Regions from separate parts of the Cupriavidus sp. CuC1 genome, predicted to be linked through region 3. Evidence: predicted binding sites of a transcription regulator. Region 3 holds the regulator's gene; each other region holds the start of a gene.
The links. The regulator FliA, encoded in region 3, starts transcription of late flagellar genes. The targets are predictions, from matches to a motif close to CTAAAGTTTNNNNNNNNNNNGCCGNTA.

Region 1 (9,836 bases), on a different contig from region 3:
CGCGGTGTCTCATTCGCGATGGGCGGGTGCTTCGTACGCTTCGAGTTGAAGGCGGACTACTCATTCGCCGTAGACGTGGCGGGCAGAGTGTTTGTGACTGCAGACGCTTTGGCAGAGCCGAGCCACAAGAGCAGCAGCGCGACGAGTTCGCAAGTCGCGCCTACCCAGCCAAGGTCCGCGAACGATGCGTGATTGAGCGTGAAAGCACCGAGTGCGGCTCCGAGCGAGAAGCCCGCGAACATGAACGATGCGTTCAGAGACAGCACGACTGGGGCGACAGGAAGGCCGGCGATACCGATGAGCCGGGCTTGTTGCGCAGGGAAGAACGCCCACGCCGACAATCCCCACACAACCACAGCGACGATCACTGGCACTACAGACAGCGAGTGGCCCGGCGAGAGCGCGATCAAGGACAAGCTGCCGAAGGCAAACGCCAGGGCGGCGAGCGCCGGCTTGATCACCTGTTCTGCCCCGAGCTTGTCCGTGAGATTTCCCCCCAGGAAGACGCCGGCTGCCGCAGACAGGCCCCAGACGAAGAGAATCACGCTGAGACCTGCGCCGACGATGCCGGTCGCTCCGGCGATGTAGCTCGCGACGTAGGTGTAGACCGTATAGGCTCCCATGGCCCACAACGTCGTCACCATCAGCGCCCGCAGAACCTGCGGGTTTCGTGCCACTGCGTACCGCGCCTTGAGGGATGCCACAGGAATGCCGGCGCCGAATGCTCTCGGTAGCCCCAGTTGGAGCGCGATGGTGGCGATGACAGCCAAGACTGCGACGCCCGCGAAGGTCATCCGCCATCCGGCTGCATGCCCGAGGATGGCTCCCAACGGGACGCCGAGTGCGATTGCGAGGCTCGTGCCACCATTGACAATGGACAACGCGCGTCCTCGACGCTCGGGCGAGACGAGCGCTGTGGCTACCGCATTCGCGCTCGGCACATACAAGCCCGCGGAGAACGCGAGCAATAGGCGCGCACCTAGCAGTTGCCAGTAGCCCGACGAACTGAAGGCGATGACGTTCGCAACGGCGAACGCGCCCAAGCACAGTATCAGAAGCCGTCGCCTGTTTGCTGACCCAGTCAGGACGGTTAGAATCGGCGAGCTGAGTGCATAGGCCAACGCAAATGCGGTGACCAACTGACCGGCCATAGAGACGCTCACGCCCAAGTCTGCTGCAATACTGGGCAGCAGCGGTGCGATCATGAAGCCTTCGGTGCCGATGGCAAAGGCGCCTAGCGCCAACCAGTACAGTGGCTTCGGGACTGTTGCGGACGCGATTGCGGTATTCATACCGGCGTGCTCCTACACGGCGATGCGCCATATGCGTCTGCCGTCTTGAGGTTGGTTGGTGGCACGTCTCTTGACGTGCTGGCTTAACGCAGGATCTTCTCGAACACGAGGGTCTCGAAGCGTTCGAAGGCGCGTGAGCTCTTCTCCACTCTTGAGCGGAGAATCGCGCCTTCGTAGGCGTCCAGCAGGAATGCGGCGAGGTCGGCGGCCGAGGTCTGCGTCGGTACCTCGCCGCGCTGCTGCGCCTCGGAAATCGCCTCTTCCATCTCGCTAGTCCAACGTGCAAACAGCACCGCGAGGCGCTCGCGAATCTCAGGGCTGGACTCGGAGACCTCGGCGCTGAAATTTCCCAGTAGGCAGCCTTTGGAGAAGTTCGCCGCCCTGTACATCTCGGTCAGCCCCGTGAAGTGGGCGCGTAGCCTTTCCAGGGGGGGGCGAGACCTGTCCTTCAGCGCCGCTCGCCGCTCGCCTCCCTCTGCGTAGAGGTCGACGATTTCAGCGCCCAGGGCTTCCTTGCTTTCGAAGTGGTTGTAGAACGACCCCTTTGGGACGCCGGCCTCGTCGGTGATGTCCTGGACGCTGCTCGCGGTGAAGCCGCCACGCAGGAAGACGCGCAGACCTGCATCGACGATGAGGGGACGAACGCTCGGTCTGCCCATGGCTCTGTCCTTTAAATTGGTTCAGGGACGCGATCGTCCCGATGGGCTCAGCCAGCGACGAAGATGTCGTTGAACTGCAGTGAGAACGCGCCATTGTCGGGTCCGACCGCTGCGCGGAGTTGCTTGGCATTCTCGACCAGCACTTCGTTGGCGTCCGTCGCGAGCACCTGCATCGTCTCCGCGATGAACGGCGCAAGCGGCATGGCGCGCGGCTCGTCGTTGCTGTTCAGTAGGTCGGTCTGAACCCAGGGCGGTGCGATTTCGCGGACCTTCACCGAAGTGTTCTTCAGGCGCCAGCGAAGTGACTCCGAGTACGAGTGAATGGCGGCCTTGGTCGACGAGTAAACCGCGGTGACGGCGAGCGGAACGAAGCCGAGGACCGACGACACGTTGATGATGGTCGCTTCGGGCTGCTTCTTCAGATGCTCGATGAGCGCCCCTGTGAGGCGGATGGGGCCGAGCAGGTTGGTCGCCACCGTCGACACGAGCAGTTCCTCGTCGACCGGGCCGCTCGCATCGTCGATCTGCATGATGCCCGCGTTGTTGATGAGGATGTTGAGTTTCGGGAAGTCGTTCGTCAGTTGTTTGGCGACCGCGGCAATATTGGCCGGATCAGTGACGTCGAGCTCGATCGACGCCATCCCGGGGTTCGCTCGGACTGTCGCCTCCAAGTGGCTCTTGCGCCGCCCGGAAATGATGACTTGATTGCCTTGCTTGTGAAGGGCTTCTGCCAGGCCGCGCCCGATTCCGGAACCGCCGCCCGTGATGAAGATGGTGTTGCCGCTAAGTTGCATGATGTGCTCCATGACACCGAAATTCGGTTTGGTGGAAGTAGTATATGACCGGTCATCTTAATTTGCAAAAAAAATTATGACGCGTTGGTGGTCTTTCGGATCTGCGTGACCGACCCTCCAATTCTCGACGGAGCTGGAGAGCAACCCGCGAGCAGGTCGCAGTGGCGCAGGAGCGGGCCAGCGCCACCGAGCGCCGCGCGCTGCGCGAGATCGACCAGGAGCACACGCTGCGCCAGAAGGGCGGACCTGCGCACCGAGCTGGCGGCCGTGCAGGCGAGGGCGCAAGACGCCGCTGCGGCCGGCGCCGAGGAACGGGCGCGGCTGCAGACGGAGCGCGACACGCTCAACCGGCCACTGGCAACTGGCTGATTGTCGTTTTCATCTTTTCCTAGATGTGGAGCATTGAAAGGACAGCCAGAACACCGCCAATCGCGCCTACCCCGTACGATGCCACCTGCAACCATCGGCGCCGCGTGAGCAGCGTGATTGCCGCCAAGGCGATAGAAACCTGAACAGCTACGACAGCTTGTGCCCAGCGGTGATGATGGTGGACGGCATTCTCACTGGCCTCGTCAGCGTCCCTGGCCGCCTGCTCTTGCGCCTCTGCCTTCTGCCGGATTTGCTCCTTCTCCGACCCGTAGCGCAGCGCTTCCCGTTTGGCGGCGGCTTGATCCACTCCGGGCAGCTGTGCCGTCAGTTCAGCAATCGCTTGCTTCTGTCCCTTCGCTTGGTAGTAGGCCCATTGGTTGGCTGCTTCGGTCTTGTGAATAGCGGCTTCATTCTTCAGAAGCAGCGCTTCGTTTTGGGTCGCCCCGCCCTGATATCCGAAAACCGCGCCAGCCGTCGACAAGATCGCTGTCATCACCGCAATGCGGCCCGAAAAGCTGTCGGCATGACCGATTTCCGCCGCGTGCTCAAGCGCGTGGTCGTGGGCACCGTGTACGTGAAATCCCTCTGACATTGCTACTCCGCTTCAAAAGAGCCGCTTGACGGCCCAAACGCCCAAGATGAGCACGATGGCGATGACAATGACGCCTATCAAACCGTGACGACGCATCAGAGCGCCGACCGTGTGGTTGGTCGCGCTGCGTACCACGGCGCCGGCTACCTGGTCCACGATAGACGTATGGCTATGCGCAAGAATTTTCATGCTCTTCCTACATGAGATCGATGTTCAGCTGGAATCCAATTTTTCCAACCTCAGGCCCAAATGCCGGCTTGGCATGCCTGTTGAGACTGGGAGCGAACATCACCCCATTCTCAGTACGCAGCGCTACCGCGCCGTGATCTTACGCGACCGCGCCGGTAACGTGACAGAGCCGGCTAAAGGAATGTTGCCATTCTGCCGATAGAGAGCCTGTCCTCCTGCCTAGCGCGAGAGCGACAACCCGACAATTTCGAGAATAGGAATAGGACGTCCTGATCGGCGATGCGCAAGCGTGAATATTCGCAAGAAGCGCGACGCGAAGCGCCGGAGTGGGGTCTTCGTCCAATATCGCCTACAAAACAACCAGCGTTCCGTCATGACTTTTCCATTGTCAGCCATTCGGCGCGCCTGCATGGCTGCGGCAGGGCTGCTATTTGCGTCGCCGCTCTCGCAGGCGGCGCCCAATGCGCACGACACGCTTCCACCTGTACCCGCAACGCAAAGCGTGGCGGCACCTGCGATGCCCCTCAAGGCGCAGACCCTGGCACTCCGCCAACTGGGCGAATACGGTCCGATCGCGCTTCGCGGCGTCAATGCCAGCCGGACGCTGAACGTCGGGGTACGCCTCGACGAGATTGTCACAGCGGCGAAGCTGACGTTGAACTTCACTTACTCACCCTCGCTGATCCATTCTCTTTCGCATATCAAGATCACATTGAACGACGAAGTGGTCGCCACACTGCCGCTGGACAAGGAGCACGCAGGGCAGCCGGTGACGCGGGAACTCGATCTCGACCCGCGCTTCTTCACCGATTTCAACCGCATTGGCGTCCAGCTCATTGCCCACTATACGGTGGATCAGTGTGAGGATCCCACCCATTCCAGCCTGTGGGCCGATATCAGTCCGACGACTACCCTGACGTTATCCAAGGCCAGCGTCAGTCTCCCGAATAGCCTTTCGCTGATACCCGCGCCGTTCTTCGATCGCCGCGACAACGGCCGCGTCACGCTGCCTTTTGTGCTACCGAATACCGCCAGCAGCAGTACGCTGCGCGCGGCAGGCGTGGTCGCTTCGTGGCTGGGGGCGCTCGCGAGCTACCGCGAGGCGCGCTTTCCAGTGACCGACACGCCGCCAGCGGACAGGCACGCCATTGTCTTCGCGACACCAGCGGAGATGCCCGCTGGCCTGGATATACCGGCGATCGGGGGCGCATCCATCAGCGTCATCGACAACCCCGCCACGCCTGGCCGCAAGCTGCTTCTGATTGCCGGGCGCAACGCGCAGGAACTGCAGACCGCCGCCAACGCGCTGGTGCTGGGCAAGGCGGCGATGGCCGGCGCAGCCACACTAGTGCAGTCGGTAGATCCGGGCCAGCCGCGCCAGCCGTACGATGCACCAAACTGGGCGCCGGTGGATCGCCCGGTGTGGTTCAAGGAACTTGTCAAGGAGCCGCAGCAACTGCAGGTGGCAGGCAATAGTCCGGAGCCGATTCGCATCAACCTGCGCGTGCCCGCCGATCTGTATGGCTGGAATCAACGCAGCGTCCCGCTCAATGTAAAGTACCGCTACACGGCGCCGTCCGCGTACAACGATTCGGTGCTGGGCGTGGACATCAACGATCAACTGGTCAAATCATACCGGCTAAAGCCGCTAAGCAGCCAGAGCGACGAGAGCGCCGTAAGCGTGCCACTGTTGTCGGGCAGCAATGCCATCGTGACCAACGAGATCCAGATTCCAGCCTTCCGCGTCGGCAGCAACAATCAGCTTCAGTTCCGCTTCCATATCGACTCGCAGAAGACCGGGCTTTGCGCGGCGACGGGGGGCGACGTGGCGCGTGCCGCCATTGACCCGGACTCGACCATCGACTTCAGCGGTTTCCATCACTACGCAGCCTTGCCCAATCTGGCATTCTTTGCCAATAGCGGCTATCCGTTCACACGACTTGCCGATCTTGCGGATACGGCGGTCGTGATTCCGGACGCGCCCACTGCCCGCGATAAGGAAACGCTTCTGACCCTGCTCGGCCACATGGGAAAATGGACCGGGTTGCCGGCACTGCGTGTGACAGTGACGCCCGTAAAGGCCATCGACACTGTCACAGACCGCAACCTGCTGGTCATTGGCACAGGCTCGGCCGCACAATGGCTCGCGCAATGGGGCAAGTCCCTGCCTTTGCTGATCGAGCGAGGCAGGACCGAGATAGCACTGCGTGACCAGCGCTCCAGCGCCTGGCCGGACTGGTGGAACGGCCTCGAAGGGGATGCTGTAGCGCCTGCCGGCAGGGCCATCCTGACTGCCGGCGGCCCCATCGTCGCGCTCATCGGCTTCGAGTCGCCCTACGCCAAGAGCAAGAGTGTGGTAGCGATTACCGCGGCCGATCCCGGCCGGGTCGGCGATGTGCTGGACGCTCTGGAGGACCCTGGCAAGGTAAGCCAGGTACGGGGCGACCTGACCATCATCCGCCAGCAAGAGATCGAATCTCTGCGAATCGGCGAGCGCTATTACGTTGGCGAATTCCCCTGGTATGCACGTATCTGGGTCAAGGTCTCCGCGTATCCGGCCTTGATGGCGGTCGCCGGGATCCTGGCCGGCCTGGTCTTCGCGCTCGCCGCCTTTCTGGCGCTGAGCCGCATCGCAGCCCGTCGTGCGGGAGGCTGACATGGCGCGGATGCGGGCTCGCCTTGCTCACTGGCTCCTGGCCGGCATGATGGCCACCGCCACCGCCACCGCCACCGCCACCGCCACCGCCACCGCCACCGCCACCGCCACCGCCACCGCCACCGTTGCCGGTGGCGCGGCGACCTGTCCCTGGCCGGATTGGGAAGACTTCAGGCGCAATACGATCAGCGTAGAGGGGCGCGTCGTCGATGCGAGCAGCGAGCAGAGCGTTACTGTGTCGGAAGGCCAGGCCTATGGCTTGTTCTTTGCGCTGGTTGCTAACGACCGCCCCATGTTCGACAAGCTGCTCGGCTGGACCGAAGACAAACTCGCGCGCGGCGACCTGACCGCGCATCTTCCCGCATGGATCTGGGGCAAACGCGCAGATGGCGGCGACGGTGGAACATGGGGCACGATCGATGCCAACCCAGCCAGCGACGCCGACCTCTGGATCGCCTACACGCTTTTGGAGGCCGGCCGCCTTTGGCAGGAGCGTCGTTTCACGGCGCTGGGCTCCGTCTTGGCCGGCCGCATCCTGCAAGAGGAAACCGCGCAGTTGCCGGCCCTCGGCCGCACGCTTCTTCCCGGCCCCGTCGGATTCCAGCTCAAGCCCGATGTGTGGCGGCTGAATCCAAGCTATGTGCCGCTGCAACTCATGCGCCGTCTCGCTACGGCATTGCCTGAGCAAACGGCATGGACGCACCTCGTCGAGACGTCGGCCAGGCAGGTGATGGCCACTGCGCCGCTCGGCTTTTCCCCCGACTGGGTCGAGTATCACGCTGTCCGCGGCTTCCAGCCGGATACGAAAACCCAGGCCGAGAGCGCATATAACGCGATCCGGGTGTACCTCTGGGCCGGCATGCTCGCGCCGCAGGAGCCGCTGCGCCCGGCCATGCTACGTAAGTTCGAGCCGCTTGCCGATTTTGTGGCCACCAACGGTTATCCGCCAGAACGCTTGAACACACAGACGGGCATGCCCGGACGCAACGCTGGCAATGCCGGCTTCTCCGCCGCCGTCGTACCGCTTCTCATAGCGCTGGGCAAGCCCGGCCTGGCCCATGCACAGGCGCAACGCACACGCGCTCTGGCTGCTCAGGCGCCACTGGGATACTACAGCCAGGTGCTTGCCCTTTTCGGTCTCGGCTACCTGGACCGGATGTATCGTTTTGATGCCGACGGCGCCCTCGTCCCTGCCTGGAAAACCACATGCCCTGCCGCCGCGCGCTAGTCTCAGCCTTGGCGCTGCTCCTGGCCAACACGGCAAGCGCACCAGCCCAAGCCCAGAGCACCGCGGTCGCGCCCGGTCCGGCGCTCTCGGCTGAAATGGCGCAACTGCTGGCCGCGGCCCGGATGTGGGAAGCGAAAGGCCGCGCCGACCTCGCGCGTGAGGTGCTGGAAAAGGCCTTGCTGCTCGATCCCCGGCAGCCAGAGGCGCTGCAGTTGCTCGGCCTGATCGAAATTCGCTCCAATCGCCCAGCCCAGGCCGAGCTGATCCTGCGCCAGATGCGCCAGGGCAATCCGGACAACCCGGCGACACGGGGGCTGGAGGACAGCTATCGGATTGCAACCCGTGACAAGCCGGAAATGGCCCGCATCCGCCTGCTGGCGCGCAGCGGGAAATCCGATGAGGCGTCGGCCCGGTTGCAGGCGCTATTTCCCCGCGGAGCGCCAAGCGGCGAGCTGGCGGGCGAATACTATCGCATCCTGGCAGGCACCTCAGCCGGACGCCTGCAAGCCATCGCGGCGTTGCGGCTTGCCATCCGGCAAGACCCGGGCGACACCCGGCTGGCACGTGTACTCGGTAGCCTGCTCACCGAGCGTGAGGCCACTCGCCAAGAAGGACTGGGCATCCTCCATGGTGTCGCGCAGCGGCCCGACGCGGATCGCAAGACGGCGCTGGAAGCGTGGCGCCGTGCACTGAACAATGTTCGCGACGACCCCGCCTACTATCGCGCGTTCGAGCTCTATCTGAAGGAAGTACCGGACGACCAGGTCGCGCAGGCAACGCTGGCCACGCTTGCCGAAAAGCTCGATGCCCACCGGCGCATGCTCGCCGACCCCGGCTACCAGGCTCGCCAGCGCGGCCTTGCACAGCTTGAACGTGGCAACCTGATTGAGGCCGAGAACGCACTGCAAGACGCCTACCGTACCCGTGCGGGCGATGCCGTGCTGATCGGAGCACTGGGACTGGTCCGCATGCGCCAGGGCCGACACGATGAAGCGCGCGAGCTATTTGCACGCGCTTTGCGGCTCGATCCCGAGCAAGGGGGGAAATGGCGCGGCTTGCTCGCCACCGCTGCCTTCTGGGGTTCCGTGGCACGGGCGCGCGACGCCAACGCGCAAGGCAGGCCGGCCGAGGCGGAGGCGATTGTCCGGCGGGCGCTGGCGCAACAGCCGGAGAATCCTGGCGCTCAACTGGTCCTCGCCGACGCGCTGATGGCGCAGCAGAAGTTGCCGGAAGCCGAAGCGTTGTTGCGTCACCAGCTCTCTGCTCGCGAGCCGGATCTCGGCGCGCTGCGCCGGCTAGCGACACTCCTGCGCGACAACCAGCGCAACGAAGAGATTGCTCCCTTGATCGCTGGCACGGAGAAGCGCCTGACGGGGGCCCAGGCCGAGTTGAACGCGCTGCGCGCCGACGTGCTGGCGACGCAAGCGGACCAGTTGCTTGCGCAACGCAAGAACAGCCCGGCGATGGCCCGGCTCGAAGAAGCTATCCGCCTGAAGCCGGATTCGCCCTGGAGCCGCTTTACCCTGGCCCGCATCTACCGCGACCTCGGCCTGCCCGCGCTTGGGCGCTCCGTGCTGGACGACGGACTCTTGGTATCGCAGGCGCCGGAAATGCGTTACGCCAATGCGCTCTTTCGCAATTCACTGGAGGACATCGACGGTGCGAGCGAAGTCCTCGCACCCATACCGCAGGGCGAACGCAGCGAAGGCATGCTCAGGCTCGCTGGCAGCCTGGCCGCCCAGCAGCGGTTGCGTGATGCGCGCCAGCTGATCGCCCGCGGATACGAGCCACAGGCGCGCGTGTTATTGCAGCGGGCGACGCTTGCGGCCGCCGCCGATCCGCAGATGCTCGCCACGATCGGGCGCGAATGGATCGGCCTGCGCGAGCCGGACGTTGGGCTGCGGCTCGTGCAGGACTGGCTCGCCGCCCATCCCGAAGATCCCGCCATTGGGGTACGCCTGCGCTACGGCGAGCTGCTCGCCGCGGCCCAACGCGACCGCGAACTGGCTACATGGCTGGACGATGCGGGCACGCGCCCCGGTCTCTCGCAAGATGAC
Region 2 (9,836 bases), on a different contig from region 3:
CGCGTGCGCGGCCGCGGCGGGCTGCGCCTTGGTTTTTTCCTTTGCGGGAGCAGGCGCGGTCGGGGCTGGCGCCGCCGGTTCGGCGGCGACCGGCGCAGGCGCCGGCGCCGCAGCTACCGGCTCGGCTACTGCGGCCGTTGCGGCCTGTGCAGGCGCATCCGCCGCTTCCACGACGATTTGGTCGCCGTCGACGACGAAACAGCAGACCGCGATGATGTCATCGGCGCTGCACTGGCTCGACAGCCACACGGTGAGATTGCCGCCTTCTTCCTTCTGGCCGGTGATCTCGCCCAGGTTGGCGAGCTCTTCGCGCAGCAGTGCCTGGTCTGACGGCGACACCTTGACCAGCGTCACCTTCAGGCCGCCGCCTGCTGGCGCAGGCGCGGCTGCCGGGGTTGCCGCCGCGGCGACAGGCGCCGGGGCGGGCGCCGCTGCCGGCGTGCCGCCTGCAGCCTCAAGCGCCAGTTGCTGAAGAACGGCGCAGATACGCGCCAGCGTTTCCGGATCGGGTTCCGTACCGTTACGGTAGGCGTTGAGCTGATCTTGCAACACGTCCTTGGTTTCCAGAAAAGTGTCGATGATGGTCCGGGACAACGCCAGTTCCCGCCGCCGCGTACGGTCAAGCAGGTTTTCCAGCAGGTGCGTGGTTTCGGTCAGGGCCGCGAAGCCGAACGTGGCCGCACCGCCCTTGATAGAGTGCGCCGCGCGAAAAATCGCATTGAGTTCTTCCGCATCGGGGGATTCGAGATCCAGCCCGAGCAGCAGTTGCTCCATTTCCACGAGGAGCTCTTCCGCCTCCTCGAAAAAGGTCTGGTAGAACTGCGTGATATCGATATCGACAGACATAACCGTCCTGGCTCACTGAATTTTGCTGCGAAGCCCGCTGCCGGCATGGCAGGCTGGCTTCATTGAACACTGCCCGGCTTGGCCGGGGCCGCGGCGGCGTTGCCCGGTGCAGCCGCGGCCGGGGCGGCCGAAGCGGCCGGCGCGACTGCGGTTGCGGGGGCGGAGGCGGCCGCCAGGCCTGCCTGCACTTCCTGGCCGGCTTCACCGGCCTTTGCTGCTATCGAAACCTCGGCGGCGCTGGCATTCTCGGCCTCGATTCGGGACTGCGCGCGCTGGTTCAGCACCACGATGCTGATGCGGCGATTCACCGGCGCGAGATCGTCCTTCTTGTCGAGCGGCATGGTCGCGGCCAGGCCGATCACGCGCAGCACCTTGCCCTCGTTCATGCCGCCGGCAATCAGCTCGCGCCGGGAGGCATTGGAGCGGTCGGAGGAGAGCTCCCAGTTGCTATACGTGCGCTCGCCGTTGGAATAGTTGGCGGAGTCGGTATGGCCCGACAGGCTGACCTTGTTGGGCATCTCGTTGAGCACCGGGCCGATCTCGCGCAGGATGGTGCGCATATACGGCTCGACCGCGGCGCTGCCGGTACGGAACATCGGCCGGTTCTGCGTATCCAGGATCTGGATGCGCAAGCCCTCGCTGGTGATGTCGAGCAGCAACTGCGGGCGGAACTGGCGCAGCACCGGGTTGTTCTCGATGATCTGCTCAAGACGTTTCTTGAGCGCGCGCAGGCGCTCGGCTTCCTGGCGCTCCTTGGCCTTGTCCGTGGCGTTGTCGGGCGTCTTCCTGACCTCCGCGTCCTGGCGGGTGACATCGCGACCACCGCCCGGGATCACGCTGGAGGACAGGCTGCTCTTGTTGCCGCCCTCGATTGCCACCTTCAGCGGCGTACGAAAGTACTCCGCCAATTGCTGCAGATCCTTGGGGGTCTGAGCCTTCAGCAGCCAAAGGACCAGGAACAGCGCCATCATTGCGGTCATGAAGTCCGCGTAGGCGATCTTCCACGAGCCGCCATGATGTGCCGCGCTGCTTTTCTTGATGCGCCTGACGACTATGGGATGCGAACCGTGCTCACTGCTCATCGCTGCCGCTCCTCTTCGTCAGGTAATGCTCTTGACTTCGCGGACGTGATCGTCCAGCTCGAGGAAGGATGGCCGCTCCGTCGAGTACAGTACCTTGCGGCCGAACTCCACCGCCACCAGCGGCGCATACCCATTGAGCGAAGCGAGCAGCGTGACCTTGATGCACTCGTACATCTTCACGGTCTCGTCCACCTGGTGCTCGACCCGCGCTGCCAGCGGCGAGACAAAGCCATAGGCAAGCAAGATGCCGAGGAAGGTGCCGACCATGGCGTGCGCGATCAGCGCGCCCAGTTCGGCCGGCGGCAAGTCCGCCGAGGCCAGCGCGTGCACCACGCCCATCACCGCGGCAACAATGCCGAAGGCGGGCAGGCCGTCGCCGACGCGGTTCAACGCATGCGCCGGCACCTCGGCCTCGTGGCGGAAGGTCTCGATCTCGTGATCCATCAGGGTCTCGATCTCGAAGGCGTTCATATTGCCGTTGACCATCATGCGCAGGTAGTCCGTCAGGAACTCCATCATGCCCGGGTCGGCAAGGATGCGCGGATACTGGCTGAACACGCTGCTGGCCGCCGGATCCGCGATTTCCTTCTCGAGGAACAGGATGCCTTCGCGGCGGGCCTTGGACAGCAGGACATAGAGCAGCGCCATGACTTCCATGTACAGCGCCTTGCTGTACTTGCTGCTGCGGAACAGTGTCGGCAGCACGCGCACGGTGGCCTTGATCGCCTTGCCATTATTGGAGCTGACGAACGCGCCAATGGCCGCGCCTGCAATGATGACAAGCTCTGCCGGTTGATAAAGCGCGCCCATATGGCCACCGGTCATGGCGTATCCGCCAAGCACCGCCGCTATCACGACAACAAAGCCAATTACAACTAGCACGATTGATTCCCCGTCAGAAAAACACGCGTCAGGCACGCACAAGGGTCACCCCTCCAGCCAGGCGGGGTTACCGCCTGCTGGCAGGGCTCACCTGTCACGCAGGCTGCCATCGGATCTGAGACCTTGGGACCATCGGGCCTTAAAGCCTTGGGTCCTTAAGTCTGGTCCGTCTTAAGACTTAACGACTCAAGACGGCAAGACTTGAAGACTTAGTGACCTATCGACCCAAGGATTTCAGTCAGGCGACAGCTTGCGCTGGTGCGATGTCCTTCGAGAGCTTCTTGGCTTTGCCAGCACGCGAGGGCGGACGGCACAGGCTGCATACGAAATTCGCATGCGGCTCGTACGCGTGCGTCACGAAACGCCCGCCGCAGCAGGTGCAACTGGAAAGCTGCAGCATGTTGCTCTCGAAAAACCGTACTAACGTCCAGGCACGGGTGAAACTTAAGACAATTTCGCTTTCGAGCAGCGATACGTGCTCAAGATAGAGCCGATAGGCTGCCACCACACCGCGGATGCCAACCGTCTCGCCCTGCTGGACCATGAACTGATAGGCCGAGAAGAACAGCGAGGAATGGATGTTTGGCAACCAGGTGGTGAACCAGTCGGTCGAGAAGGGGAGCATGCCCTTGGGCGGCGAGGCGCCGCGCAGCTCCTTGTAGAGGCGGATCAGGCGATCGCGCGACAGCGTGGTCTCGGCTTCGAGGACTTGCAGGCGGGCACCCAGGCCGATCAGCTCAATGGCGAGCTGGGTCTGGTTGGCGTCCTGCAGGACGCTCTTGCGATTGGGGACGGGAGTGGCCGTGGTACTCCGGATTGAAGGGGCCTGCAGGAGCGCGGTCAATTGAGCGACTCCACAGGCTGCCGTGCGAGCAGGATCGCAGCATGGATCTGCTGCATATCATGGCTCTTGGCCGTATGGGTGAGTGTCGACAGCAAGGCATGGTCATCGAACCGAAAACGGCATAGGACCATGTTTGATGCTGCCAGTTTGACAAGCTGGGCCGGTGTCAACTTGGCGAGAATGTCGGCAATTTCCTTGCTGACGCCAAGCCTGAACATGGCTTCCAGATGGTTTTCGCGCACCAGGCGTTGCGCGAGCAGCAGATAGGCGAGATTGACCTCCCTGATCTCCTGGAGAACTTCACTGCTTTCCAATTTTTCCCCGCTACCAAAAGCCCTTCGACCGCTTGTCCGGCGCTTACCCGCAGCCGAAGGCTGAAGGCGACCAGATCGTTTGAGTGCGTATTCGACGGGTACTGCGTACAACTAAGGAACTGCGCTTGGTCAGACTTATCTGAAACGTTACAAGTGTTACAGAGTGTAAGTGCGACTGACAGAGTTATATCGGCAATTAGACCAGACTGCCAATCCCCTCTTACGTTGGGGTACAGCAATGTCGCATGAAACATACATGGAACTCGAAGTTTGTAACAGGTCACCTCCTTGTCATGTGATTTGCATCAAAACTGTTACGCGTATGTAACAGAGGAAAAGCTCTAAGTAGCCTGTCAGATCACCCCATCATGGAGCGCACTAGTCGCATTCCTCTATTGACGAGCTACCCCTCACTACACTAGGACCCTGCGCAGCCATGCTGCCACCCGTGCGAACAGGTCGTCGGGCTCTTCGCGGAACAGATGCGGGCAGGTTTGCTCCACCTGTTCCATCACGCGTGCGGCCTCCTCGGCACTGACAGTGCCGTAGTCCATCGACAGCCCCAGCAACGCGCGCAACTCGCCCAGGCGCGAGCGTGCCGTGCCTGCGGTGCGCTCGGTCTGCACCATGTACATGAGGTCGTAGACCCGGCGGCGCAGGCTTTCCGCGACGCGCCATGCGGGTGTCTGCATCTGCTCCTCGAGCGTGCGGATATCCACCGCCGAGGTGGCCAGCTGGGACGCCAGGGAATCGGTGAAATCCAGGTCGGCCCCGGCGTCCTCCAGGATCTGCCGGGACCAGTTACGGGCATGCGCAAGGCGCTCCTGGGGCGTCCATTCGTAGCGGACCGCCAGGCCGTAGCCAAAGCGCTGCGCGTCGCGCATCAGGGTTGCCATGGCGTTGGGCAATTGCTTGTTGAACACGCGCTTGGCCCAGGCGTACTCCCCGCCCGAGAGCAGCCGCGTGACGGCACGCTCGGTCAGCGGGCCGTCATGGTGCAGCAAGCGCGCCCGCAGGAAGTCATCGAAGCCGGGCGGCGTGAATTCGTTGTCCAGCCCGGTGGAGAGCTTGACGAAGTGCTCGAACTCGGCACGTAGCTTGGCCGCGGCTTCTTCGGGCAGCGCCAGGGTGATTTCGGTAGTCATGGTGTGCAATTCTGGCTATGACGCTGACGGCGGGCTGCCGCCGGCGCGGCCGGCGGCAGGAGCCCCTCGCTTGCCTGCCGTCAGAAAGCGCTCCAGTCGCCGCTGTCGGAGGTGGCAAGGGCTGCGGGCCGGGCGGCGCGTTGCGCAACAGGCGCAGGCGCTTCACGCCCGCCCTCGCGCTCAGCCTTCTCGGCCGATGCGGGCTCGGCGTGGTCGGCCTCTTCAAAGTGGGCGGCAGGTGCCGACGGCTCCTTGCGCTTGGGCTTGGACGCAGCGATCACCTTGGGCCGTGGCGCTTGCACGCGGGAGCCGGCAAAGCCATCCGTTTCGGCCAGGCGGAAGCCGGCCACCGAAGATTGCAGGCGCGTAGCCTGGTCTTCCAGCGAACCGGCCGCCGCCGCGGCCTCCTCGACCAGCGCCGCGTTCTGCTGCGTCACCTCGTCCATTTGTGCCACGGCCTTGTTGACCTGCTCGATGCCCGAGCTCTGCTCGGCGGACGCCGCGCTGATCTCGCCCATGATGTCCGTCACCCGCTTGACCGCCTGCACGATCTCACCCATGGTGTGCCCGGCCTGGCCCACCAGCGTCGAGCCATTGTCCACCCGCGCCACCGTGTCGCCGATCAGGCCCTTGATTTCCTTGGCCGCGTTCGCGCTGCGCTGCGCCAGGCTGCGCACCTCGCCCGCCACCACCGCAAAGCCCCGGCCTTGCTCGCCGGCACGCGCGGCTTCCACTGCCGCGTTCAGTGCCAGGATATTGGTCTGGAACGCAATGCCTTCGATCACACCGATAATGTCGACGATCTTCTTCGAAGCATCGTTGATCTCATCCATGGTCTTGACCACACGCCCCACCACTTCGCCACCCTTGACCGCGGTCTCGGAGGCATTGGCTGCCAGGCCGCTGGCCTGGCGCGCGTTGTCCGCATTCTGGCGCACCGTGCTGGTCAGCTCTTCCATGCTCGACGCGGTTTGTTCCAGCGAGGCCGCCTGCTGTTCGGTACGCTGCGACAGGTCGCTGTTGCCCGCGGCGATCTCACGCGAGGCGGAGGCGATCGATTCCGCGGAATCCTTGAAGTCGCGCACCATGGCCGAGAGTTGCTGCTGCATCTGCTTCATGGCGTGCAGCAGGCTGTCCTTGTCGCCCGCACGCAGCTTCACGTCGGCGGAGAAGTCGCCCTCGGCGATGCGCGAGGCGATGGCCGCCGCGTAGGCCGGCTCGCCACCCAGCTGGCGCGACAGCGTACGGGCCAGGAAGGCGCCCAGCAGCACGGAGACGGCCAGGCCGCCCAGCACCAGGCCCAGCATCCACAAGCGCGAGGCCTCGTAGACGCCGCGCGCTTCTTCCATGTTGGCCAGCGCGCGATTGTCGCGGCGCTTGACCATCTGTGCCATCACGTCTTCGAGCGCACGGCTGTCCTTGATCAGGTCGGCGCTCTCGGTGAAGACCTGGCTCTCGAACTGCGACGTATCGAGCGGCTGCTTGCTCACAAGCGCCACATACTTGGCCAGGCGGTCACGGTAGGCGGGCAGCAGGGCATCGAACTGCTTGACGATGGCCTGGCCTTCGGGCTGGCTGAACGCCGGGCGCGCGCGCTTCATGCTCTCGTCCAGCAGGCCCAGGGATTTTTCGATCTGCTCCTTCTCGGCGGCGCGCTCGCCCATGGTCGATGCCGACAGCAGCGCAATCTGCGCGCGGCTGGAATAGAGCAGGTCGATGTTGCCGCTCTGCACCGCCTTGAGCGCCTGCAGGTCGTCGTGATAAATCCTGCTGGTCCAATCCGTCATGCGCCCCATGTTGACGACGCCCAGCAGACCCATCACCGCGCCGATAAGCGACACGACCAGAAAGCCAACGACCAGCTTGGTCGTGACGCGGAGCTGATTGAACCATTGCATGCAGACTACCTCTTTTTTCTGAATGACTTGACCGGGGGCCTCATCTGTCCGCTGCCGGCGGGTTGCCGGCGGTACGGACGACAGGCGCTACTTCTTTTTTTCTAGAACACGCTTGCAGGCTGATTGCCTCGACACTGCTTGATCTCTTCTCTCATCAGGCTTGCGCCAGATGCCGGGCACCGCGCTGCGCGTCGCCCTGGCGGGCGCGCACCGGCCGTGCTTCAGGGCGCAAGCTGACGCGGAAGGTGGCCACCGCATCGCGCAGGCGCCCGGCCTGGTCTTCCAGCGAGCCGGCCGCGGCTGCGGCCTGCTCCACCAGTGCCGCGTTCTGTTGCGTCACCTCGTCCATTTGTGCCACTGCCTTGTTGACCTGCTCGATGCCGGAGCTCTGCTCGGCGGATGCCGCGCTGATCTCGCCCATGATGTCCGTCACGCTCTTGACCGCTTGCACGATCTCGCCCATGGTCAACCCGGCCTGGCCCACCAGCGCCGAGCCGTTGTCCACCCGCGCCACCGTGTCGCCGATCAGGCCCTTGATTTCCTTGGCCGCGTTCGCGCTGCGCTGTGCCAGCCCGCGCACCTCGCCCGCCACCACCGCAAAGCCCCGGCCTTGCTCGCCAGCACGCGCGGCTTCCACCGCCGCGTTCAGCGCCAGGATATTGGTCTGGAACGCAATGCCTTCGATCACGCCGATAATGTCGACGATCTTCTTCGAAGCGCCGTTGATGTCGTCCATGGTCTGCACCACGCGGCCCACCACTTCGCCGCCCTTGACGGCAATCTCGGAGGCGTTGGCTGCCAGGCCGCTGGCCTGGCGCGCGTTGTCCGCGTTCTGGCGCACCGTGCTGGTCAGCTCTTCCATGCTCGACGCGGTTTCTTCCAGCGAGGCCGCCTGCTGCTCGGTGCGCTGCGAGAGATCGCTGTTGCCCGCGGCCACCTGGCGCGTGGCCGTGGAGATGCTCGACATGCCCTCCTGGATCTCGCCCACCACCGACAGCAAGCTGCGCTGCATCGTGCGCATGGCACGCGCAAGCGCCCCCACTTCGTCGCTTGCGCGATAATCCAGGCGCGTGGTGAGATCGCCCGCGCCCATGCGCAAGGCAAAGTCGAGCATGTCCTGCACCGGCCGGTTCACGCGAGCCAGCAGCAACGTACCGGCGACAAAGGATGACGCCATCGCCAGCCCGAAGCCGCTCCACAGCCAGGGCCGCAACTGGCTCAAAGCTTCGCCCCCGGCCAGCGTCTCGAAAGCCAGCAGCGCGGCGAGAAACCACACCAGCCCCGCTGCCTGCGACAGCAGGATGCGCCGCTTGAGCGTGATCTTGCCCAGGCGTCCCGGCAGCCCCGCCAGTCCCCGTCGCACCACGGCGCCGTCGCGCACGGCCAGGCCCGAGCCGCTGCCCTCGCGCAGCCGCGCGTAGGCGGCGCCTGCTGCCTCGACCTGCTCGCGCTGCGGCATCGAACGCACCGAGGTATAGCCCACCAGTTGGCCATCGATGACCGTCGGCGTCACCGTGGCGCTGACCCAGTAGAAGTCACCGTCCTTGCGGCGGTTCTTGACGATGCCGACCCACGAGCGGCCGGCCTGGATGGTCTTCCACAGATCGGCAAACGCCTCCGGCGGCATGTCCGGATGGCGGACCAGGTTGTGCGCGGCGCCGAGCAATTCCTCGGACTCGAATCCGCTGGCCTCGATAAAGGCGCGGTTGGCGAACGTAATGCGACCCTTCAGGTCGGTCCTGGAGATCAGGTAATCGTCTTCGGAGAGCTTGTACTCTCGGGAGGTAACGGGTTGATTGTTTCGCATGGATGGGAGACTGCGTGGATCGGACTCTCGCTAGGTGCGGCGGCCTCAGGCGGCCGCGGCTGCCTCAAGGGCCGCGAGTTCTTCGGTGTTTAGCAGTTTCTCGATATCGACGAGGATCAGCATGCGGCTTTCGACCGAGCCAATGCCGCGGATGTAGTCCGTCTCGCCGGAAAGCTGGGGTGCCTGCCGGATCTGGCCCGGGGCCAGCGTCAGCACGTCGGATACGCCGTCGACCACGATGCCGGTGGTGCGATCGTGCAGGTCGACGATGATCACGACCGTGTACTGGTCGTAGTTGATCTTGTCCTGGCGAAACTTGATGCGCAGGTCGATGATCGGGACGATGATCCCGCGCAGGTTGACCACACCCTTGAGATAGGCTGGCGCATTGGCAATCTGCGTGACATTCTCATAGCCACGGATCTCCTGCACCTTGAGGATGTCGACGCCGTACTCCTCGCCGCCCAATCTGAACGCGAGGAACTCTTCCCCCGTGCCCTCTGTCTTGATCCCGGTTTTCATTTGCTGGCTCCCGCTGCAATGACCCAGCCATGCGGCGCGGCCAAAGCCGCAGCCGGCCGGCCCGCGGGCGGGCAGCCAGGCCGAGACTCAGCCTGCGTCGAGGCACGAATATCGTTTACCTCTTAACGGCAGTCCTGGACGTGACTGAAGGGCAACAATGCCAATGCATTTACCCTACCTTGGAGGGGTCCAGCAGCGCATTCACGGCCTCCATCAGTTGATCCGGATCGAACGGCTTGGCCAGGAAGCCGGACGCGCCGGCCACGCGAGCCTGCTCGCGCACCTGGCTGTCGGCTTCGGTGCTCAGCATCAGCATCGGGATGGCGGCATAGGCGGTGGTCCCGCGCAACGTGCGGATCAAGGTCAGGCCGTCCGTTCCCGGCATCACCTGGTCGGTCACCACCATGCCGAAGGTAGCGTCGAGAGCGAGCGCCAGCGCCTCGTCGCCATCGGCGGCTTCGGCCACGTCGTAGCCCCCCGCGCGCAGGCAGGCGCC
Region 3 (9,836 bases):
CAGCACGGTCACGGTGATGGTGCCGTTAAAGGTGTTGGTGGCGCTGGCGCCGCCGCTGGCCTTGAGTGCATTGGCACCGCTCATGGTCGCGTTCTGGGCGCTGCTGAACAGCCCGCCAAGCGCCCTGGGCACGGCATCGAAGGCCAGCGCGCTGTTGGACGTGCGGCTGGCGTTGGTGCCGGAGTTCTTGCTGGCGTTGACGTTCTCGCTGATCACGATGGTGAGGATGTCGCCCACGTTGCGCGGCCGGCGATCCTCGAACAACGGATTGCCCGCGTACGACGACTGGTAGATCGATCCGCTCGCCGGCGCCAGCGCGCGCGGCTCTGCCCGCGCGGAGGTGGGCAACTGGACCAGTGGCTCGCGCGGCATCATCGCGCAACCTGTCGCGAAGCAGCAAAGGGCAAGCGCGCCCAGGCGAGTCAGCGAGGCAATCATGATCATCCCAGCTGGGTGAGGCGCTGCAGCATCTGGTCGGACGTCTGCACGGCCTTGCTGTTGATTTCGTAGGCGCGCTGGGTCTGGATCATGCTGACCAGCTCTTCGACCACGTTGACGTTGGACGCTTCGACGTAGTTCTGCTGCAGCGTGCCCGAACCGTTCAAGCCAGGCACCGTAGTGTTGGGCGCGCCCGACGCATCGGTCTGCACGTACAGGTTCTCGCCCAGGCTCTCCAGGCCGGCCGGGTTCGCGAAGGTCGCCAGTTGCAGCTGGCCGACCTGCACGTTGGCGCTCGAGCCGGGCTGCGTCACCGAGACCACGCCGTCACGCGCAACCGTCAGCGACGTGTAGTTGGCCGGCAGGGTGATGGCGGGCTGGATCACGAAGCCGCTGGACGTGACCAGCTGGCCGTTCTGGTCCGTCTGGAACGAACCATCGCGCGTGTAGGCGGTGGTGCCGTCGGGCATCGTGACCTGGAAGAAGCCCTGGCCGATCACGGCCACGTCCTTGCTGTTGCCGGTCTGCTGCGGATTGCCCTGGGTGTGGATGCGCTCGGTTGCCACGGGGCGCACGCCGGTGCCCAGCTGCAGGCCGGACGGCAACGTGGTCTGGTCCGAAGACAATGCGCCGGGCTGGCGGATGGTCTGGTACATCAGTTCCTCGAACACGGCACGCCCACGCTTGAAGCCGTTGGTGGAGACGTTGGCCAGGTTGTTCGAGATCACGTCCATCTGCGTCTGCTGCGCATCGAGGCCGGTCTTGGCAATCCAGAGAGAGCGGATCATGTTTGTCCTCACAAGGCTGCCGCGAGCCGCGGCAGCACATCAATTCAAAGTTCAGTTATTCGAGAGCAGTTGATTCGCGCGCTGATCGTTGGTGTCAGCGCCCTGGATCATCTTCATCTGCATCTCGAAGCGGCGGGCGTTGGCGATCATGTCGACCATCGCCTCGACCGGGTTGACGTTGCTGCCTTCGATCGCGCCGGAAATGACGCGGATGTTGGCGTCAACCTGCAGCGGCTGCGCGCCGGGGCGCAGCCGGAACAGGCCATCGTCGCCTCGGGCGATCGAATCGGGCGGCGGATTCACCAGTCGCAGCTTGCCCACCTGGGCCAGGCCCGCGGAGGTCTCACCCGGGCCGCGCGCGGTAATCGTGCCATCGCTGCCGATCGTGATCTGGGCACCCGGCGGCACCGCGATCGGGCCGCCATCGCCCATGACCTGCAGGCCGGTGCTGGTCTGCAGCTGCCCGTCGGCCGACACTTGCAGCGAGCCGGCGCGGGTGTAGGCTTCCGTGCCGTCCGGTGCCTGCACCGTCAGCCAGCCGTTGCCCTGCAGCGCCACGTCCAGCGGACGCTCGGTGTAGGTCAGCGGGCCGGCCTTGAAATCGGCGCCAGGCGTGGAGGCCAGCGTGAATGCACGCGTTGGCGAGGCTTGCCCAACCACCGGCACCGCGCGGAACATATTGACCTGCGCGCGGAAGCCCGGCGTGGAAGTATTGGCCAGGTTGTTGGACACCGCGGCCTGCTGGTCGAGCGTCTGCTTGGCCCCCGACAGGGCGGTATAGATCATGCGGTCCATGGTGCCCCCTTAGCTTCGGTCCATCTTGCCGACGATGCGCATTACAGGTTGACCAGGGTCTGCATGACCGTGTCCTGCGTCTTGATGCTTTGCGCATTGGCCTGGTAGTTGCGCTGCGCCACGATCAGGCTGACCAGCTGGCCAGACAAGTCGACGTTGGAGGCTTCCACCGCGTTGGACTTGAGTTGACCGAGCGCGCCACCGGGTGCGGCCACGACCGCCTGACCCGACGAGCCCGTCTCGGACCACACGTTACTGCCTGCCGGCTTCAGGCCCTGCACGTTTCCGAAGGTAGCCAGCACGATCTGGCCCAGTGCCTGGGTCTGCTGGTTCGAGTAGCTGCCGAGGATCGTGCCGCCCGGCTGGATGGCAAAGCCCAGGAGGCTGCCCGCGGCATAGCCGTCCTGGATGGGCGGCTTGGTGTCGCTGGTGCCGGCGAACTGCGTGGTGCCTTGCAGATTCAGTGCGAAGTTCATGGCTGCTGCGCCATTGGCAGCGGGCTTGAACACGGAAACGTTGGCACCTGCCGCAGGCGACCTCAGCACCCCTTGTGCATCGAACTCAAGCCTGGTGCCTCCAGGCTGGAGCGGGTTTCCCGTAGCAAGTTCGTTGCCCGCCGCATCGACCAGGTGCATCGTCCAGTCGGTGCCATTTGCCTGGGTGCCGGAGCCGGGTGTTCCAGTCACGAAATACGCAGTGAGCTGCTGGGCGTTGCCCAGCGAGTCGTACACCGTGACGCCGGTGCCGTAGTTGTACATGCTGGACGTCGGCAGCGCCCCAGGGGTACTGGCGAACGGCGTCGACGGTACTTTACTGCTGGAATCCAGGTTGAAGGACGCTGCCAGCGAAGTGGTCGCCTTTGCTGGCATCGTCGTGTTCGGCACCACCAGCGGCTGCGGCTGCAGCGCGCCGCCACCGGTCGCACCGGCCGGATAGCCCGTCAGCTGCAAGCCTTGCGCGTTGGTGATGCTGCCGTCCTGCTGGCGCTGGAACTGGCCATTGCGCGAGTAGAAGACCGAGCCAGAGGAATCGGTCAGGCGGAAGAAGCCGTTGCCATTGGTAATGGCGACATCGAGCGCGCTGCCGCTCGACTCGATATTGCCCTGGTTGAACGACTGCACCACCGAGTTCACGGTCGTGCCCAGGCCAATCTTGGTGCCGGCGTACACGTCGGCGAACTGCGCGGTCGATTGCTTGTAGCCGACCGTGTTGGCGTTGGCGATGTTGTTGCCGATGACGTCCAGATTCGATGCGGCGGCGTTGATGCCGCTTACCCCTTGACCGAAACCCATGATTTTCCCCTAGTTACCTGAAATCCTGCCGGCGCTTCTCGCGCTAGGCCACGTGATTAAAGAATGCGACGAACGCCATCGACCGGCGCGGTGCGGCCGCCGCCGATATCGACCAGCACGCCCGTGGAGTCGCCACTGATGCTGTTCACCTTGCCGTAGACCAGCGCGACCGGCGCCACATCCTTGCCGTTGGCGGTGGCGGTGACCTTGAAGCTGTAGTCGCCATCGGCAACCGCGACGCCTGCATCGTTCTTGCCGTCCCAGGCGATGTCGTGCACGCCGCCGGTCTGGCCCTTCATGTCGATGGTGCGCACCACGTTGCCGTCCTTGTCGAGCACGCTGACCGTGACCGCATCTGCGGTCGCCGGCAGGTCCACGCCGATCTGGCCCGGCACGCCGCTGGCCACCGTCGTGGCATTGCCCGGCACCATCACCGTGTGGCCGATCAGCGCCGCCGAATTCATGGCGCGGCTGGCGCTGACTTGCGTCAGCAGCGAGTTCAGCGTGGTGTTCAGGGTCTGCATGCCGCTAACCTGGCTGATCTGCGCGAGCTGCGAGGTCAGCTGCGAGTTGTCCATCGGGTTGAGCGGATCCTGGTTGTTCATCTGCGTGACCAGCATCGTCAGGAAGCTGTTTTGCAGGTCGGCGGCGGAGGCGCTGCCGCTTTGCAGCGTATTGGCGATCCCGGCGGCGCTGGTGCTGCTGCTTGTGGAAGAAGTCGTGGTCATTGCGTATCCCGGTTTTACTGACCGATGGTCAGCGTCTTGAGCATCATGTTCTTGGCGGTGTTGAGGACTTCCACGTTGGCCTGGTAGGAACGCGAGGCCGAGATCATGTTGACCATCTCCTCCACCGGGTTGACGTTTGGCATCGTGACGTAGCCGTCGGCATTGGCCAGCGGATGCGTGGGGTTGTGCACCATGCGCGGGGGCGACGGATCTTCCATCACGCCCTCCACCTGCACGCCGCCCACGTCGTTCTGGCCCGGTGTCGCGGCCAGGCCGAACACCACCTGCTTGGCGCGGTAAGGCTGGCCGTTGGGGCCGACGGCACTGTCGGCATTGGCCAGGTTGGACGCGGTCACGTTCATGCGCTGCGACTGCGCGGCCATGGCCGAACCGGCGACTTCGAAGATGTTCATTGCTGGCATGGCTTTCTCACTGCTGGATGGCCGACAGCATGGTCTTGATCTTGGCGCTCATCACGGTCAGGCCGGACTCGAAGTGCACCGCATTGTCGGCAAAGGCGACGCGCTCGGTGTCCATCTCGACGGTGTTGCCATCGATGCTCGACTGCATCGGGATGCGGTAGTCGAGTTGCATCTTGTCGGCGAACGCCGAGCTCGCGCCCGGCAAGTGGCGCACCGAGGTGGTGGACAGCGAAACGCCTTCGGCTTGCTTTCCGCGCTCGACGCTTTGCGCCAGCGTGCTGGAGAAATCGAAGTCGCGCGCCTTGTAGCCGGGTGTGTCGGCGTGGGCGATATTGGAGGCAATCACCGATTGCCGCTGGGTCCGCAAGCTCAGCGCTTCTTGTTGGAAGCGCAACGCCGCATCGAGTCTGTCAATCATGTCTGTGTCTCGCTGGAGGGGAGAGCAACGAAGGTCGACCTTCTTCAGGTGTGCCATCTTAGGGGCGGCCCCGCCATGCCAATCGCACGAATAGGGCAAAGAAAACCGCGCATTTCGACTCGAGCAAGAGCTCGGGGCTGCCTACAATAGGACCCGTTGACACGCACGTGGCGCCCGCTTTCGCGGTGTGGTCCGCGTCGTTTCCTTGCTTGGACGACCACATGAACCCTCGTTTCCGGGCCGCCGCGGCGCGCGCCCTGCTCTGCGTGCTGGCCGCCGGCGGCACGCTGCCCGGCGGCGCCGGGGTGGAGCAGACCTCGCCGTTTCCCGAAGACCCGGTACGTGCCGCGGTCGAACAATTCCTTGAGCGCCAGACCGCCGGCCTGCCCGGCAAGGCCAGCATCCAGGTGGTGCCACCCTCGGGCGGGCGCGCGCCGGATTGCCCGCTGCCTGAGCCGTTCCTGCCGCCGGGCGCGTCCCCCTGGGGCCGGGTCTCGGTCGGCGTGCGCTGCGCCGGCGAGCGCCCCTGGACCCGCTACGTGCAAGCGCGCGTGTCGGTCGTGGCCGACTACTATGTGGCCGGGCGCAACCTCATGCCCGGCGAGGCCATCGACGCGGCCGACATGGAAGTCCGCCAGGGCGACCTGGCGTCGCTGCCGCGCGCGGTGGTGACGGATCCCGCACAGGTGACCGGCGCGGTGGCGGCCAACCGCATCGCCGCAGGCTCGCCTATGCGCACGGACCTGCTGAAGAAGGCCATTGCAGTACGCCAGGGCCAGAACGTGACGGTGCTGGTGGAAGGCGATTCGTTCCAGCTCAGCAGCGAAGGCAAGGTCATGGCCGAGGCCGCGGTAGGCAACAACGTCCAGGTGCGGCTCAAGAGCGGTCAGGTGGTCAATGCGCTGGTGCGCAGCGGCGACACGGTGGTGCTTCAGCAATAGGGAATCGGGGGCGGCGAAACCTAGGGTTACGTAGCCGTCTCATGGGCCGTCCCATGAGACAATATCGCGCGCTCCGGGGCCGGAAAAACGGCGTCGCGGCGCCGCAATCCGCCCTAAAGTTTCGCCCGAAGCATCCGATAAGCCAAAGGTACCCAGCAAGGAATCATCGTGAAGATCAATCAGACCACCTCGTCGAGGCCGAGCGACGCCATCGACGGCGCCGTGCGCAGCGTGGCCGGCGCCCCCGGATCGACGGCTGCCCCGGAGACCTCCAGCGTGCGCGTCAGCAGCCCCCTGTCGGCCCAGGTGCGCGAGATCGGCGCGCGCATGGTGGAAGACCATGACGACGATATCGATACCGCCAAGGTCGATGAGATCCGCCAGGCCATCTCCGAAGGCCGCATCAAGATCGACCCAAGCAAGATCGCCGACGGCCTGCTCGCGTCCCTGCGCGAACTCAGCGGCGGCGCCTGACACCGCGGCTTGCTATGGGCCGCATTGCCAACCCCACCCTAAGATAGGCAAGCCATGAGCCAGTCCCTGATCCAGAACCTGCGCCGCGAAACCGAGCTAGCGCAGGAGTTCGCCACCGTGCTAGGCGAAGAACGAAGCATGATCAAGGCCGGCGATTACCAGGCCCTTGCCGGGCTGCTGGAACGCAAGGTAGAACTGGCCGGATTGCTGGGCGCCCTGACGCGCACGCGTGAGGCGCAGATGGGAGCCATGGGGATCCGCACCGGCGCGGGCGGCCAGTTGTTCGGGCGCCAGATCGATCCGTCGGTGGAAGCGGCATGGCGAACGCTGGTGTTTGCTGCCCGCACTGCAAGCGATGCCAATACGCTGAATGCCGCGGTCGTGGACGCCCATCTCGAGTTCACCGAGGAAGCGATTCTGGCGTTGCGGCAGCGGGGCGACAACACTACGCTGTATGGGCGCGACGGGCGCACGCAGACCGGGCCGCAAGGGGTCAGTCTGGCGAGTGGTTGAGTTGGGTAGTTTGGCGCATCTCGTTCTTGCGAGTGCCCGCCCTCTCCCCCGGCCCCTCTCCCACAAGTGGGAGAGGGGAGCAAACCGGCGAAAAGCTTGAGCATGGATTCGGTGTAGCCGGGATTACCGCCCCCAGGCGGTAATCCCCCCAGCGCGATGCGAAGCGAGCCGTGAAGGTTTGAATCTCCCGTTATGCGGAGTCTTTCGCCGCATCCGGGTCGCCTTCTTTGCCTACTTTCTTGGCGAGACAAGAAAGTAGGTCGCCTCCCCGCAGGGGAGGTGAAACTGCAGTTGAAGTTGCAGTTAAGCAGTTGCAGCGGTTAAGCAACCCCGGCCTCCTCACCGAAATCCAACCGTAACCTCATTAGCCAGCCCAATCAAACCCGGCGTCAACGCCCCCTTCCCCGGCACCTGAAAAGCAAACACAAAGCCCTTGGCAGCATCATCCCCGCTAAACGCCTCAGTCAGCCCCTCAGCCCCCGTAAGCAACACACACCGCTGCGCATTGCAAAGGTAAGCCTGCAGTTCATTCGGCGGCGTACGCGAAAAACTATAGCGCCACCGCACCGTAGTGATAGCGCCCTCCGCCTGCGGCAAATAGCCGGTCGGCGAAATCGGCGCGGAAACAGTGCGCAAGCCCTTGCCGTACAGCGCAGGCCCGTTCACCGAAGCCGACCAGCTATGCAGCGACTGCCCGCCAGGCGCGGCCAGTGCCGGGCCGCACGCCACAACTAATGTCGCCGCGGCGAGGCGCTTGAGCCAGCGGCTCATAGCAGCCCGCGCAACTGCGAACGCAGCCGCGTAATCGCCTGGCTACGGATCTGGCACACGCGTGACTCGGTCACTTCCAGCACCGCGCCGATTTCCCGCAGGTTCAGTTCCTGGTCATAGCACAGCGACAGCACCAGCTTCTCCCGCTCAGGCAAGCGCTCGATGGCGCGGATCAGCGCTTCGCGCATGCCGCTTTCCATCAGCACCGTCAGCGGGTTGCCGTCATCGCTCACGCTCAGGTGCCGGTCCAGGAAGTCTTCTTCGCCGGAGCGCTCGAAGTCTTCATAGTGCAGCAACTGGCAGCCATAGACCTCGTTGAGCAGCGTCTGGTATTCGTCGAGCGGCAGCTCCAGTTCCTGCGCCACTTCGGAGTCTAGCGGCGCACGGCCCAGCGTTTGCTCCAGGCCGCGCACGGTGCGCTCGATCCGCCGCGTGAACTGGCGCAGGCTGCGCGATTGCCAGTCGTTGGCGCGAACCTCGTCGAGCATGGCGCCGCGGATGCGCTGGCTGGCGTAGGTCTCGAAACGCGCACCGTGGGTGTCTTCGTAGCGCTTGGCGGCGTCGAGCAGGCCGATCATGCCGGCCTGGATCAAGTCATCGAGCTGCACGCTGGCAGGCAGCTTGGCCGCCAGTTGCAAGGCGATGCGACGCACCAGCGACGCGTGCGCCGTCACGGTATCAGTCTGTTCGAGCTTTCCCTGAATCGTATACATGGTGGAATTCTCGTGAGTCCTGGCTTGCAGGTCCCGGCGCTTAAGCCAGGGCCGTGGCCGACGGCGCTATCGGCGCCGACAGGGTTGAACGGGGATCGGTGGACATTGGCCAGCTGGCAATGCCCGTGGCAATTCGGCGTAATGCGGCGGTGGCGGGCGCGGCCGGGAAGGCCTCGACCACGCAACGGCCCAATGCGGTGCTGCGCGCAACCAGCGGATCGTGCGGCAAGCTGCCCGCGGGACTCGCCTCAACGCCGAGGTAATGGCTGGCGGTGCGGGCCAGGTTGCCCAGCACCGCATTGGCGGCGTCCCCGGCGGCGGCATTGATCACCAGGTGGAAACGCCGGCAGGCGTACAGGTGATTGAGCTGCTTGATGCAGGCGTAGGCCGCCTTGATCGAAGCCGGCTCCGCGCGCAGCACCACGATGAGGTTATGCGCGGTGCCGGCCATTTGCGACAGGCCGCCATCCGCATCGCTGCGGGCGTCGCTGAGCACGGTGCGAAAAGGCTTCAGCAGCTGCAGGTCGCCATTGGCCTGGGGGCTGCCCGGCAGCACGGCGATGGTGCCGGCGGGACGCTTGCCGAGCGCGGCATCGAGCGTCACCGCGCCTCCCAGCACGGCGGCCAGGGTGCCTTCCGGCATGGCGCCGGCAAGGCGGGTGGCCCGAGCACCGAAGCGGTCCTCATCGATGAGCAGTACGCGTTCGCCTTGCAGGGCAAGGGCGTTGGCCAGCCCCAGCGCCACCGTGGTGGCGCCGGCGCCGGCATCGCTTGCGACCACGGCAATGCGGCGCGTGGCGCGGGGCGCCAGCATGCGCCGCAGGCTCTCTGCCTGGTCGGAGGCGAGTGAAGTCACGGCTTATTCTCCCTGCGCCAGCGTCTCGAACACGCGGCCGCCACTCATGCGCGCCTCGAGCAGGCCGCCGGCGTCGCCCATATGGAACGTCTGCGGCGCGGCCTCCTGGACAGCGGGCTGCGTGGCGCGGCCGCCGCGGGCGGGATAGTTTTCCAGCACGTCGAGCAAGGCCAGCAGACGACCAATGCCGTCAACCAGCACGGCGGCGCCGCAAGCCTGGCGAGCCGGCGCGCGGCCGGTCAGCCGCGCCAGGAAGGCAGCGACCGAGTCGTCGCAGGCCTGCTCGAGACGCAGCGCGGCCACGCCCATCTGCAGCGCGAGCAAGCGGGCGCAGGCCTGCGCCTCGGCTTGTGCGGATTCATTGCCGCCTTCGCCTTGGCCCAGGTGCTCCAGCGCATGGCGCAGCGTGCGCAGTTGCGCTTCGCCGGCTTCGGCCCAGCGGGCCCAGCGTGCCAGTTGCGCGCCCTCGGCCGACAGCGCCGGGTCGCACAGCAGGTAATGCACGGCGAGCGTCTGGCCGTTCTCGCGATCGGCCACGCGCGACACCAGCAAGCCTGCCTCGGTACCGCCCTCGGCGGCGCCACGCGTGCCGCGTGCCTGGCCTTCGAGCACGCGCACCGGGCTTCGCGCGATCCACTGCACGGCGTCGCGGCCGCGGTAGTCCATGTCTTCCACGGCGTGGAAAGT

Region 1: the regulator FliA is predicted to act here: its motif matches at 4,070-4,096, upstream of bcsB (cellulose biosynthesis cyclic di-GMP-binding regulatory protein BcsB).
Region 2: the regulator FliA is predicted to act here: its motif matches at 2,990-3,016, upstream of motA (flagellar motor stator protein MotA).

What each region holds. Positions count from the first base shown of each region.
Region 1 covers NZ_JBIUHC010000023.1:50,116-59,951, reverse strand. The annotation lists gene ACGLHR_RS12770 (MFS transporter) at 57-1,292, opposite strand; gene ACGLHR_RS12765 (TetR family transcriptional regulator C-terminal domain-containing protein) at 1,376-1,951, opposite strand; gene ACGLHR_RS12760 (SDR family oxidoreductase) at 1,999-2,745, opposite strand; gene ACGLHR_RS12755 (DUF4337 domain-containing protein) at 3,134-3,706, opposite strand; gene ACGLHR_RS12750 (hypothetical protein) at 3,719-3,895, opposite strand; gene bcsB (cellulose biosynthesis cyclic di-GMP-binding regulatory protein BcsB) at 4,305-6,551, shown strand; gene bcsZ (cellulose synthase complex periplasmic endoglucanase BcsZ) at 6,553-7,779, shown strand; gene ACGLHR_RS12735 (cellulose synthase subunit BcsC-related outer membrane protein) at 7,758-9,836, shown strand, end outside.
Region 2 covers NZ_JBIUHC010000092.1:11,326-21,161, forward strand. The annotation lists gene cheA (chemotaxis protein CheA) at 1-846, opposite strand, end outside; gene motB (flagellar motor protein MotB) at 906-1,928, opposite strand; gene motA (flagellar motor stator protein MotA) at 1,947-2,810, opposite strand; gene flhC (flagellar transcriptional regulator FlhC) at 3,049-3,654, opposite strand; gene flhD (flagellar transcriptional regulator FlhD) at 3,651-3,968, opposite strand; gene ACGLHR_RS32075 (DUF4088 family protein) at 4,382-5,113, opposite strand; gene ACGLHR_RS32080 (methyl-accepting chemotaxis protein) at 5,194-7,011, opposite strand; gene ACGLHR_RS32085 (methyl-accepting chemotaxis protein) at 7,166-8,818, opposite strand; gene ACGLHR_RS32090 (chemotaxis protein CheW) at 8,864-9,340, opposite strand; gene ACGLHR_RS32095 (response regulator) at 9,510-9,836, opposite strand, start outside.
Region 3 covers NZ_JBIUHC010000132.1:18,496-28,331, forward strand. The annotation lists gene flgH (flagellar basal body L-ring protein FlgH) at 1-444, opposite strand, end outside; gene flgG (flagellar basal-body rod protein FlgG) at 441-1,226, opposite strand; gene flgF (flagellar basal-body rod protein FlgF) at 1,278-2,021, opposite strand; gene flgE (flagellar hook protein FlgE) at 2,063-3,313, opposite strand; gene ACGLHR_RS38600 (flagellar hook assembly protein FlgD) at 3,370-4,041, opposite strand; gene flgC (flagellar basal body rod protein FlgC) at 4,056-4,463, opposite strand; gene flgB (flagellar basal body rod protein FlgB) at 4,471-4,881, opposite strand; gene flgA (flagellar basal body P-ring formation chaperone FlgA) at 5,103-5,822, shown strand; gene flgM (flagellar biosynthesis anti-sigma factor FlgM) at 5,991-6,296, shown strand; gene ACGLHR_RS38625 (flagella synthesis protein FlgN) at 6,351-6,809, shown strand; gene ACGLHR_RS38630 (flagellar protein FlhE) at 7,149-7,580, opposite strand; gene ACGLHR_RS38635 (RNA polymerase sigma factor FliA) at 7,577-8,293, opposite strand; gene ACGLHR_RS38640 (MinD/ParA family protein) at 8,334-9,149, opposite strand; partial or broken gene ACGLHR_RS38645 (hypothetical protein) at 9,153-9,836, opposite strand, start outside.